Regions from separate parts of the Jeotgalicoccus sp. FSL K6-3177 genome, predicted to be linked through region 2. Evidence: predicted binding sites of a transcription regulator. Region 2 holds the regulator's gene; the other holds the start of a gene.
The links. Region 2 encodes CtsR, which represses protease genes until heat stress. Its sites were predicted from a motif close to ATGGTCAATAAAGGTCAAACA; they were not measured.
Positions count from the first base shown of each region.

Region 1: clpP (ATP-dependent Clp endopeptidase proteolytic subunit ClpP) is a predicted target of CtsR. The motif match lies at 2,574-2,594, and genes of this name have one in related genera.

Region 1 is NZ_JBBOSK010000001.1:645,328-651,689, reverse strand. Features, by position in the region: gene MHH58_RS03310 (phosphoglycerate kinase) at 1-709, opposite strand, end outside; gene MHH58_RS03305 (glutaredoxin family protein) at 843-1,097, opposite strand; gene MHH58_RS03300 (threonine/serine exporter family protein) at 1,101-1,562, opposite strand; gene MHH58_RS03295 (threonine/serine exporter family protein) at 1,573-2,370, opposite strand; tRNA gene MHH58_RS03290 (tRNA-Arg) at 2,382-2,453, opposite strand; gene clpP (ATP-dependent Clp endopeptidase proteolytic subunit ClpP) at 2,650-3,234, shown strand; gene MHH58_RS03280 (TIGR01777 family oxidoreductase) at 3,330-4,244, shown strand; gene whiA (DNA-binding protein WhiA) at 4,331-5,275, opposite strand; gene MHH58_RS03270 (gluconeogenesis factor YvcK family protein) at 5,303-6,277, opposite strand; gene rapZ (RNase adapter RapZ) at 6,264-6,362, opposite strand, start outside.
Region 2 is NZ_JBBOSK010000001.1:2,232,456-2,238,817, forward strand. Features, by position in the region: gene MHH58_RS11395 (ATP-dependent Clp protease ATP-binding subunit) at 1-1,167, opposite strand, end outside; gene MHH58_RS11400 (protein arginine kinase) at 1,170-2,180, opposite strand; gene MHH58_RS11405 (UvrB/UvrC motif-containing protein) at 2,173-2,685, opposite strand; gene MHH58_RS11410 (CtsR family transcriptional regulator) at 2,690-3,157, opposite strand; gene MHH58_RS11415 (NupC/NupG family nucleoside CNT transporter) at 3,373-4,584, shown strand; gene MHH58_RS11420 (IS3 family transposase) at 4,655-5,524, opposite strand; gene MHH58_RS11425 (transposase) at 5,533-6,066, opposite strand; gene MHH58_RS11430 (ZIP family metal transporter) at 6,139-6,362, opposite strand, start outside.

The DNA of each region.
Region 1 (6,362 bases), 1.6 Mb from region 2:
TTGAATGTCCCTGTGCTTTCAGGAATGTATTTGCCATCCCGCCGCCGATAAGAATTTTATCAGCCTTATTCAGCAGGTTATCAATTACGTTAATTTTGTCGGATACCTTCGCTCCGCCGAGGATGGCCACGAACGGTGATTTCGGCTGATCGACTGCACCGCCGAGAAATTCGATTTCCTTCTGCATTAGAAATCCGGATACAGTGGGCAGATGCTCGCTGATTCCGACGTTTGACGCATGCTCGCGGTGAGCTGTGCCAAATGCATCATTGACGAAGATATCGCCGAGCGATGCCCAATACTTGCCGAGCACCGGATCGTTTTTACTTTCTTTTGAGCCGTGCTGATCTTCATAGCGTGTATTTTGAACGAGGAGAATCTCTCCATTCTTCATTCCGGCAATACCTTCTTCCAAATCCTTGCCGCGTGTTTTATCGCTGAACAGCACTTCTTTACCTATCAGGTCGCTTAAGTAGTCAGCAACCGGAGCAAGAGAATATTCACGTTTGTCCTCTTTAGTTTTAATTCGTCCAAGGTGCGAAAATAAAATTACTTTTCCGCCCTTAGCCAAAACGTAAGAAATTGTTTTTACAGCAGCTTTAATACGGGTATCATCCGTAATCTGTCCATTTTTCATCGGTACATTAAAATCTGCCCGTATTAATACCTTTTTGCCTTTTAATTCAACATCTTCCAGAGTCTTCTTCATGGATGCGCCTCCAAATTTATATTCATTTTAATTATACATATGTCGCTCGCTTATTAAAACATTAAAAATATTTTAAGAGCAGCTGCATTAAAAAAGCGGCAGACATTTTAAGTCCGCCGCTTCCCGGTTATCATTATTTATAATTATCTTTTACGTAATCATATATAGTTACAAAATCTAAAACGCCTTCTTGAATCACTTTGCCTCCGTCGCTTAAAACGGGTATGCGCACCATGTATTCTTCCTGCAGTTTGTCATCGCTATCGATATTCACTTCGGTCAGTTTCACTACGTTATCTCTCAGTTCAGACAATGCCAGTCTGAGCTGCAGTTTTCCTTCATTACACAAATGACAATTATCTCGTGTGTAATAAGTAAGATTAAGCATTGGTTAAGCCTCTTTCTTCCGCATATTTTTAATTTCACGTTTCAGCGTCTGGATTAATGAATCTATCATCTCGGTTGAAATTATCCCCATAGCAATTGCCAGCGACACGAGAGCTACTTGAAAACCGTAGGCAAGCGCCATATCGTAATTCTGCAGCACTACGCTGCGCATGGCATTGTAAGCTACACCGCCGGGCACGAGGGGAATAATTCCGCATGTAATAAATATAATTACCGGCGCCCTTAATTTACGGGAACTCGCAATCGACAGGGCAGTCAGCATAATCGCTCCTAAAAAAGATGCGATGGCCGGCTGTATTTCATACTGGGTTGCGGTAAAGTATACGAGCCAGCCGAAAGCTCCACTTAAACCGCCGGCGAATATCGTCCTGCTTGGAGCATTGAAAAGTATTCCGAATCCTGCAGAGGCAAAGAAACTAAGTATAAATTGAACTGCATATAACATTGTTCCCCTCCTAGACTGCCATGAAGACGAGGCCGACTCCGGCACCGATCGCAATCGCTGTAAGCGATGCCTCCGCGCCTTTCATCGTGCCTGCCATCAAGTGTCCGCGTATCATTTCCCGTATCGCATTGGTAATGAGCACTCCAGGAACGAGCGGCATGACTGCGGCGATAATAATCGTCTCGAGTTCTGTTCCCGGACCGTAGTCTACATACAGTACAGAAATCACAGCGATAAAAAACGCTGCGAAAAATTCGTTGAAAAATTTAATTTTAGTATAGCGCTGAATACTTTCTGTAATCAATACACCCGCCATGCCGCCAGCAGCTGCGACCGGTATATCGCCCGCCACGCCGCCAAACAGAAGCAGGAACATAATAGCGACCATTCCGCCGGTGAAAACAATCAGCCAGAAAGGAAACATTTTCGTTTCATGGATATTTTCTATACTGTCAATCGCATCTCTTATGGGCAATCCTTTAGTAATACGCCTAGATAAGTCATTAATATTTACGACTTTTTGTAAATTGTTTGCGCGCTCATCGATTCTGATTGTCTGGGACAAAGCGTAATCATTCATCGACAAAATAATTACTGTTGTTGTGACAAAGACCTGAACATTACCGATACCGTAGTTGCCTGCCATGCGGATCATCGTATCTTCGATACGATACGTCTCCGCACCGCTTTCCAGCAGGATTTTCCCGCTGTTTAAACAGACATAGAAGACTTTGCGGACAAAGTCTTCATCTAAACTGTCATCAGGTTTGTCGACTGTTTCAAGTTCTTCGACCGACAACTGTCCCACCTCTTTTTTAGCACCCCCGAGAAGAATTGAACTCCCATCTTAAGAACCGGAATCTTACGTGTTATCCATTACACCACGGGGGTAGAATAATAAAAATTAAGCACATTTCATTATAGCAAGGAAACCGTCAGGAATAAAGACTAATTATTGACGAATTGCATAATTAAATAATATGATAAAGTGGTTATCAGATGAAGCTCTTTCTTTTGACCTTATTTGACTAATGTGTTATAAATATAATATAAAATAAATTAGTTCACCAAAACAGGAGGCAATATTATGAATTTAATACCTACGGTTATTGAACAGACAAATCGTGGCGAACGTGCTTACGATATTTATTCAAGACTTTTAAAAGATAGAATCATTATGATCGGAAGTGCAATCGATGATAACGTTGCAAACTCGGTAGTCAGCCAGCTGTTATTCCTGCAGGCACAAGACTCGGAAAAAGATATTTACCTTTATATTAACTCACCGGGCGGCAGCGTTACTGCCGGCATGGCAATCTACGACACAATCCAGCACATTAAGCCGGATGTACAGACAATCAGTCTCGGACTTGCAGCATCGATGGGCTCATTCCTGTTAACAGCAGGTGCTAAAGGAAAACGCCACGCGCTTCCGAACGCAGAAATTATGATTCACCAGCCGCTCGGCGGAGCTCAGGGCCAGGCTACTGAAATTGAGATTGCTGCGAAACACATTTTAAAAACTCGCGAGAAATTAAACAAGATCTTAGCAGAGCGCACTGGACAGCCGCTTGAAAAAATCGAAAAAGATACTGACCGCGATAATTTCATGACAGCAGAACAAGCTAAAGAATACGGTTTAATCGACCACGTCATGGAACCTGAAAAATAAAATAGTCTATTACAGGGAGTTTAAGTCACATACGTGACTTAAACTCCCTTTTCAATTAAAATGAAAGAAACACATGTATTGGGAGGTCGAAGCATTTGAACATTCTCATCACAGGCGGCACTGGTTTTATCGGTACAAAACTGACACAGGCATTCCGGAAAGACCGCCATCACGTTTACATTTTAACGCGCAGGGAACAAACGAGCGAACACCCTTATATACATTATATTAAATACGATGACAGTAATTTTAACAATTTGGATTGGACTGACGAGCTTCCCGATAGTTTTGATTTGATCTATAATCTTGCAGGGGCTTCTCTGAATGAAAAATGGACGGAAGACTATAAAGACTTAATCTTATCGAGCAGGCTGAACATGACCGGTATGCTTTTCCTCTGGCTTCAAAAGTCGGGTATTAAGCCACTTGCCTTTATAAATGCGAGTGCTGTCGGCTACTATCCTACAAGTGAAATTGTGGAGTACGATGAATTTGATCAGCTGTCGTCGACGAACTTTTTATCGGATGTCGTCAATCAGTGGGAAGCAGCCGCAGCGAATATCGAATCCCTCGGGATTCGTGTTGTGTTTTCCCGCTTCGGCCTGGTGCTTGATAAAGACAACGGTGCCCTTCCTGCCATGGAAAAGCTGTATAAAGCAAATATCGGCGGTGATATCGGAAGCGGCAAACAATGGTATTCCTGGGTTCATATCGATGATGTCGTTAATGCGCTCCTCTTTATCGGTGTCAATCAGAACATCAGAGGTCCGGTTAATATAACCGCCCCTGTGCAGGTCAGACAGCGCGAGTTTTCTAAAGTATTAAGTGCCGTGCTCGGCAAAGCGAACTTTTTTAAAACGCCGGCTTATTTAATTGATAAAGTCCTTGGCGAACGTGCCCTTCTTGTAACGGAAGGCCAGAAAGTTCATCCCCGTGTACTGATGAACAATGACTTTAAATATTTATATCCAACTCTCGAACAGGCGATGGAGAATATATACAGCGGATAAAAAGATCATATATTGTAAATGCCGGCTTCACAGCCGCTTTCAAAGACAAAAGAGGCATCCGAATACTTTCGGATGCCTCTTTTTGCTTAAAATACCAGTTCTTCTCCGCTCCGCAGTTTATCTGCAATTTCGTCGAGCTTTCTGAGCCGGTGATTGATGCCTGATTTCGAAATCGTACCGGTAGATACGGCTTCGCCGATTTCTTTTAATGTCATGTCCTGATGTTCGACGCGAATGCGCGCCACTTCTCTTAAGCGCTCCGGCAGTTCATCGATGCCGATTTCCGCATCGATAAATTTAATATTTTCCACCTGGCGCATTGCTGCGTTTATCGTTTTGTTTAAGTTCGCAGTTTCGCAGTTTACGAGCCGGTTAACCGAGTTCCTCATGTCTCTGACGATACGTATATCCTCAAATTTTAACAGCGCCTGGTAGCCTCCGATTAAACTCAGAAACTCCGCAATTTTTTCAGCTTCTTTCAAATAAATAATATAGCCGCGTTTCCGGTCGATATATTTAGCATTTAATTCATAGCGGTTCATAAGCTTCGTCACTGCTTCTGCATGTTCTTCATACAGCGAAGCAATCTCAAGATGATAGGCTGATGTTTCCGGATTATTTACCGAACCGCCGGCAAGGAAAGCACCTCTTAAATAACTGCGTCTGCAGCATTCTTTTTCTGTAATTTCATCCGTAATCGTATTTGTCAGCACACCGCCTGAAAAAATCTTCAAATCCTCCAGTACCTCTTTAGATTCTTTTTTAATGCGGCAGATGTAAACGTTGTTCTTTTTAAGCTTCATCTTTTTTCTGACAAGCAGATCAATTTCTATCTTATATACATTTTTAATTAACGAAAAGATACGGCGCGCAATCGCAGCATTTTCAGTCTGAACATTGATAACCCATTGTCCGTCAAAATAACTGACTGCGCCGTTCATTTTAATCAGCGCGGACAGTTCGCTCTTCATGCAGCACTCATCCACTTCGATTCTCGTTAATTCATTTTTCATTTCGGAAGCAAATGACATGCTACCACTTTCCTTTCAAAATCTTCCCTAATACTTCAATGTATCTGATTCATCAATTACAATGTCGTATATAATTTCAGCGAGCTTTTCATTATTATGGCGGACAACCCGCTCTTCATCAACGATAATCAAGTCATCATCTGTAATGATTTTTACACCGTGCTCTTCCAGTTTATCCCGCTCGCTTTTAATAATCTGGACCCCTCTGTTTTTATACGTTTCCGCCATTTCTTCATAGACGTCCCGTTCATTTAAAATAACGTAGTCAATCTCCCGCGATTTCAAATGTTTTTCAATTGCCGAGAGATGATCAAATGCGGACATGCCCATCGTTTCACCCGGCTGCTCGAGCAGATTTGAAACATATACTTTAATGCCGTCCGATGCTGAAACAGCTTCTCTTATCCCTTTTGGCAGCAGGTTCGGAATAATGCTCGTATACAGCGAGCCCGGACCGAGCACGATAATATCCGCTTCCAGTATTGCTTCAACAGCAGCTGGTGTCGCATCGATATTCGTCGGTATTAAATACATTTCTTTAATCTCTTTTTTCACTTTCGGAATATAGCTCTCACCGATAATAATTGAATCATCAGCCATTCTTGCAGCGAGTTTCGGACTGACATTCGTCGATGGAATCACGGTTCCTTTAACGTTCAGTATTTTCGACAGCTCGCTGACGGCAGTTGCGAAATCGCCGCTGATATCATACATGGCAGCGAGCATTAAATTGCCGAGGGAATGACCTGATATTTCATCTTTTTTAAAACGGTAAGTGAACAGATGCTCGAGTTTCGTTTCGACTTCGCTTAAAGCTGACATAACGTTTCGGATATCTCCAGGCGCAGGCATATCGATCTGATCGCGGATAATTCCGGTTGACCCACCATCATCTGCCACCGATACGATAGCAGAAATATCCACAGGATATTTTTTTAAGCCGCGCGATAAAACAGCGAGACCTGTACCTCCGCCGATTATGGCGATTTTAATCTTGTTCATGGACTTTGCCTTCAATCATCGCATCGCGGTGGGTCGTGTTAATCGAAAATGCGAACTTCTCCAGCAGATCTTTTGCAAGGCGCTC
Region 2 (6,362 bases):
ATCCGGCAGGAAGCGGTCCTGAATGTAACGGTCACTCATGCGTACTGCCGCTTCAAGCGCTTCATCTGTAATTGTCAGACGGTGGTGCGCTTCATATCGGTCGCGCAATCCTTTCAGAATAAGCACTGCATCGTCAGCATTCGGTTCATCAACCATTACAGGCTGGAAACGGCGTTCGAGCGCTGCATCTTTTTCAATGTGCTTGCGGAACTCATCGAGAGTTGTCGCACCGATACACTGCAGTTCACCGCGGGCCAGTGCTGGTTTCAGAATGTTTGAGGCGTCAATCGCACCTTCTGCACCGCCGGCGCCGATCAGTGTGTGCAACTCATCAATAAAGAGCACGACGTTACCCGCTTTATGAATTTCATCCATTACTTTTTTCATACGTTCTTCAAATTCACCGCGGTATTTAGTTCCCGCAACAACTGTACCCATATCAAGTGACATCACTCGTTTGCCTTTTAAGTTCTCAGGGATTTCATTGTTGATAATAGCCTGAGCCAGTCCTTCTGCAATCGCAGTTTTACCTACGCCGGGCTCACCGATTAAGACCGGGTTGTTTTTCGTTCTGCGGCTCAGTATTTCCACTACACGCGTAATTTCGTCCGCACGGCCGATAACCGGGTCGAGACGCTCTTCTCTCGCAATCTGCGTTAAATCACGGGCCAGCGAATCGAGCGTCGGCGTGTTCGTATCTTTTTCGACGCTGCTGTGCGACTGGAATGATTCGGGATTGCCGAGCATTTTAATAACAGCTGCCCGCGCTTTTGTAATGTTTAAATCCAGATTTGCCAGTACGCGTGCTGCAACACCCTCGCTCTCACGAATTAAACCGAGCAGCAGGTGTTCTGTACCGACAAAATTATGATGCAGTTTGCGCGCTTCATCCATCGACAGTTCGATAACCTTTTTAGCACGAGGCGTGTAATGTATCGAAGACGCTTTTTCTGTCCCCGTATTAATCAAATTATGAACTTCTTCATTAACCCGCTGTTCATCAATATTAAATGAGGCAAGAACTTTCGCTGCGATGCCTTCTCGTTCTTTGACCAGGCCGAGCAGCAGATGCTCCGTACCGATATTAGAATTTTTTAAGGTGATTGCTTCTTCCTGTGCATACGCCAGTACTTTCTGGGCACGCTCTGTTAGTTTACCAAACAGCATATTTATTTCCCTCCTAGTAATTCACGCATTAAGGCTGCCCGCGCACTTTCCGCGACAATACCAGGTGAATCGTCTTCTTCTGTATTTACACGTTCTTTCACAAAGGCCGGCTGTATAAGCTGAAACCATTCTTGAAAATTAAAATTTTCAAGTTCAATATACGATAGATCAAGACCGAGTTTCACATTGCTTAAATGCATCGACGCTTCTTTTAAAGACAGCTTGTAAGCATGTTGCAGAATGCCGAGTGAACGGTTAACTGCATCCAGTGTATCAAGTGTCATTAAATGCTGTCTTGCCATACGTTCTTCTTCGATTAAGCGATTCTTCAGCTCACTCAAATTATTAATAATGACTCTTTCTTCGAATCCGAGTGTTACCTGATTGGAAAGCTGGTAGACGGAACCCAGCGGTTCTGAACCTTCCCCGTATATACCACGCAGGGTAAATCCGAAACGTGTCAGGTTATTATGAAAACGCTGAATTTTGTTCGTCGCCGCGAGCGCCGGCAGATGCAGCATAACAGACGCTCTCATGCCGGTTCCGATATTGGTCGGACACGCTGTTAAATAACCGTACTGTTCATCAAATGCATATTCTATCTTTTCTTCCAATGTATCATCAACTGATTCCGCTTTATCATAAAGCGCCTCGAGAGTAGTATTTGTACCCAGCGCCTGTATGCGGATATGATCTTCCTCGCCGAGCATAATCGAAATATCTTCATCACCGTTAATAAATACACGAGTACCGCGTCTCGCAAAATTGGGGCTGATTAAATGCTTCTCAACAAGCAGCGCTCTGTCTTGCGCAGACAAACCGTCGAGAGAGGCCAGGCTGTAACCGGGCAGCATTTTTGACACCAGGCCTCCGAGCGCTTCGAGATCTTCATCATCTTCCAGCATATGGGTGAACGGTACGCCTTTAATATTGCGGGCGAGACGGATTCTGGATGACATTTCTATTTCTGTATTTACCGCATCACGAATCCACGTACTTGTATGTCTATTCATGCGCCCCACCGTCCTTCAGTTCCTGTATCTGATCGCGGATGACCGCTGCTTCTTCAAAAGCCTGTGTTTTCACTTTTTCCTGCAGTGTTCTTTCAAGCGTTTCGATATCGCGTTTCAACTTTAAAGTATCGTGCGCCTGCGACGGTATTTTCCCAATATGACGCTGCTGGTTGAGTTGTACACGTGTAACGATTTCCGGCACATAGCGTTCGAAATACTCGTAGCAGTGGCTGCATCCGAATAAACCGTTCTTCACAATACTTTGCAGTGTCGCACCACAGGTCGGGCAGGCATACTCTTCTGTTTCTGCCTGATCACGCTTTGAATTACCGGCAAGCATTTTTAACAGCGTTTGAATATCAAACGGATTATCTGTCTGGTTATAATTTATATCCATCGATTGATTGGCGCATTGTTCACACAAATACTGCTCCTGGTGAGTGAGCCCCGAACCTTTCGAAATATGAATTGCCGCTTCACGCTCGTTGCATATTTCACATTTCATATCATCACTCCTTAGCATAGAGTATAGCTGTAATTATACGGCGTAAAATTTTCGCTCTTAAAATATCTCTGTAAGGCAGCTCAAGCGATAAAATTTCGCGTTTCATCACTGCATCTATAATTTGTGCTTCTCTGTAAGTAATCACTTCGTTTTCATACATAGACTGAACCAGATGTTCTGCATTTAACTGAGAAATGTTTTCCCCGATTAAATTCTGAAGATGTGCAAGGTACTCGGTTTCAGAATGCACCTCCACCTTAGTGATTCTTATGTAGCCGCCCCCGCCGCGTTTACTTTCCACTACATATCCGTGTTCGTTTGTAAAACGGGTTTTTATGACATAGTTTAACTGTGACGGTACACAATCAAATTTTTCAGCGATGTGCGCGCGTTTAATCTCAACGGCTTCATTGCCAGACTGTTCAATCATATCTTTTAAATACTGCTCAATAATATCCGACATGTTACGCATATCATCACTCCTTCTGACCAACTTTGACTAAAGTATACAGGCTGTGCGTTTTTTTGGCAAATCTCTTGTTTATATTTTTAGAAATACCTTTCTTTCTGCAAACGTTTGCATTATAATAATTCGGTATCGCGTTTACGCGGCATTTACTTTATAATAAAATGGAAACATATACATAGAGTAAAATTTCATCTATCAATTTTTTGGAGGCTTTCATTATGAGTATTGTAATGGGAATAGTCGGTATACTATTCACCATCTTCCTGGCCTGGATTGCAAGTAGCAACCGCAAACTTGCGTTTAAGCACTGGAAAAACATTTTAGTATTACTTGTGCTGCAACTGCTTGCTGCATTCTTATTCTTGAGCACTACAGGCGGGCAGACGTTTATTCTGTGGCTGGCAAACGCGTTCGATAAATTACTGGGCTTCGCAAGAGAAGGCGGATTATTTGTTTTTGGCGACTTAATGACCAACAGCGAGGGCGAAGCGGTAGATGTATTCTTATTTAACGTTTTAGTGCCTATCATCTTCATTTCTGCGATTATTGGTATTTTATCATTTACGAGAATTCTGCCGTTCGTTATTAAAGGTATCGGTTTCCTTTTGACAAAAATTACAGGTATGCCTTACATAGAGTCGTACAATGGTGCAGCATCAATGATGCTTGGCCAGTCGGAAGTTTTTGTTTCTCTTAAAAACCAGCTACCTAAAATGACGACACAGCGTCTGTATACACTGTCGGCACAGGCAATGAGTTCAATCTCACTGTCAATCGTCGGCGCATTCTTTACAATGCTTGATCCGCAATACGTTATTATTGCTATTGTACTGAATCTGTTCGGAGTTTACATCATCGTGCATATCATCAACCCTTACGAAGAAGAAGTCGTTGACGGCGATGTTGAAATTTCAACAAACCCGGAAAAAGGAAAATCTTTCTTCCAGGTTCTTGGAGACTATATCATCGACGGCGGAAAAATTGTTCTTGTCGTAGGTGCAATGCTTATCGGGTTTATCGCCCTGATTGGTCTGTTAAACAATCTGTTCCTGTTAATTCCGGGTTCTAACTTATCATTCCAGGACATTCTCGGCTATATCTTCATGCCGATAGCATTCATGATGGGTATTCCATGGGCGGAAGCTCAGACTGCCGGTTCACTGATGGCGACAAAACTTATTACAAATGAATTCGTAGCTATTCTGGAATTCGTTCCGCTGGCAGAAACATTATCCGAGAAAACACAGGCAATGCTTTCAGTATTCCTGATATCATTCGCTAACTTCGGAAGTATCGGTATTATTGCCGGTTCTGTAAAAGGTCTTCACAACGAAAGCGGAGACAAAGTGGCGAAATTCGGTCTTAAACTAGTTTACGGTGCAACTCTTGTATCAATCCTGAGTTCTGTAATGATCGGATTCTTCTACTAAAATTTTAAATTATTAATAAAAAAACTCCGGAGGACAAATTGTAGTGAACCCAAAAAGTTGAACTTTTTGATTAAGCGATTTTATTAAAGGTATGTTTCCTGTAATTTACAGGAGACATGCCTTTTAATTTTGTTTTAATTCTATCATTATTATAGAAATCAATATATTGATGAATCGCAGATTCAAGCTCTGTATATGTTATGAACTGTTGTCCATAAAACATTTCCTGTTTAAGCAGCCCAAAGAAGTTCTCCATTGGAGAATTATCTAAGCAGTTTCCTTTTCGAGACATACTTTGAAATGTTTTATTTCTTTTAAGATGTCTCACCCATTTTTTATGCTGGTAGTGCCAACCCTGGTCCGAATGGACGGTCATTCGATAGTCTAATTCTGGTCTTTGTTCAATCAATTCCTCTAAAGGTTTTACAGCGATATCGAGCGTCGGTGCCGGACTGATTCTATAAGACAGTATTTCTCCACTGAAAACATCCATAAACGGTGACAAGTAAAGTTTTTCTCCTGATGCTGAAATATTGAATTGAGTCACGTCGGTCAACACTTTTTGATACGGGCGATCGGTTTTAAATCGGCGAGACAGTTTGTTTTTAGCAATTTTACCGACTGTTCCTTTATAGGATTTATATTGACGATTTCTATGTTTAAACTTTACGCAAAGCAATTGATACTGCCGCATCAAGCGTAGTACTTTCTTGTGATTTACAATGATACCTCTTTTTTTCAACGCCAAGCAGACCCGACGATAACCGTATCTGCGGTGACTTTCAGTCACAATATCCTTGATGGCTTGGACGAGCTCAGTATCTTTATTATTTTCTTCAGGTAAACGGTCATTCCAATACTTAAATACACTTTTAGCGATTTGCGCGGCCTCAAGTAACTCTTTAAGCATATAGAGACCTGTTTCCCTTAACTCTATCATCGCTCTGACTATTTCTTTGTTCGTTTGTCTCGAGCTAAGGATTGTAACTTTTTTTCTAGCGCAATGGCCACCTCAAGTTTACGGTTTTCTACTCTTAAACGTTCCAGTTCTTCACGTTCGGTTTCATTCAAAGTCTCTGATTTATTTCGTTTCTGTTTAGATGGCTGCTTCTTCATCGATTTAGAGGGCCTGCCTTTCGGTTTGTTTTCTAAACCTAGAATACCATATTGATTATATTTACTCTGCCACTGTGCAATGAGAGAGAAATTCGGGATATTAAAGATTTTAGCCGTTTCTCGGTAGGATAACTGATGGTCTAAGCGGTGTTGTAGTACTGTTAACTTAAACGATTTAGAGTAGATAGATTTCGTCATCCCAGCCGTCAGTCCCTGAACACCTTTATCTTTAAACTGCTCGACCCACGTTCTGATTAAGCTACGCTCTATATTATATTTACCCTCTAATAAGTTAAAGCCATCGTCACCCGTCAAATACTCATTAACTATTTTTATCTTTAATTCTATTGAATATCTTTTAGACATAACAAAGCACCCCTAAAGTTGAATTTGGAGTTCAACTTTAGGGGTGCACATCAAATCCTCCGGAGTTTTTTTCTATCCTAAAGCGACATCCAGCACCATCATAATCACAAAACCGATCATAAAGGCAAATACCGCCACATCGGAATGACCATTTTTCTGCGTACTCGGGATAACTTCTTCGACGACGACAAATATCATCGCTCCGGCACCTGCAGCAAGTGCATAAGGCAGCACAGGTTCCATGAAACCGATTAAAAGTACACCAACCAGTGCAGCCATCGGTTCGACAATCGCGG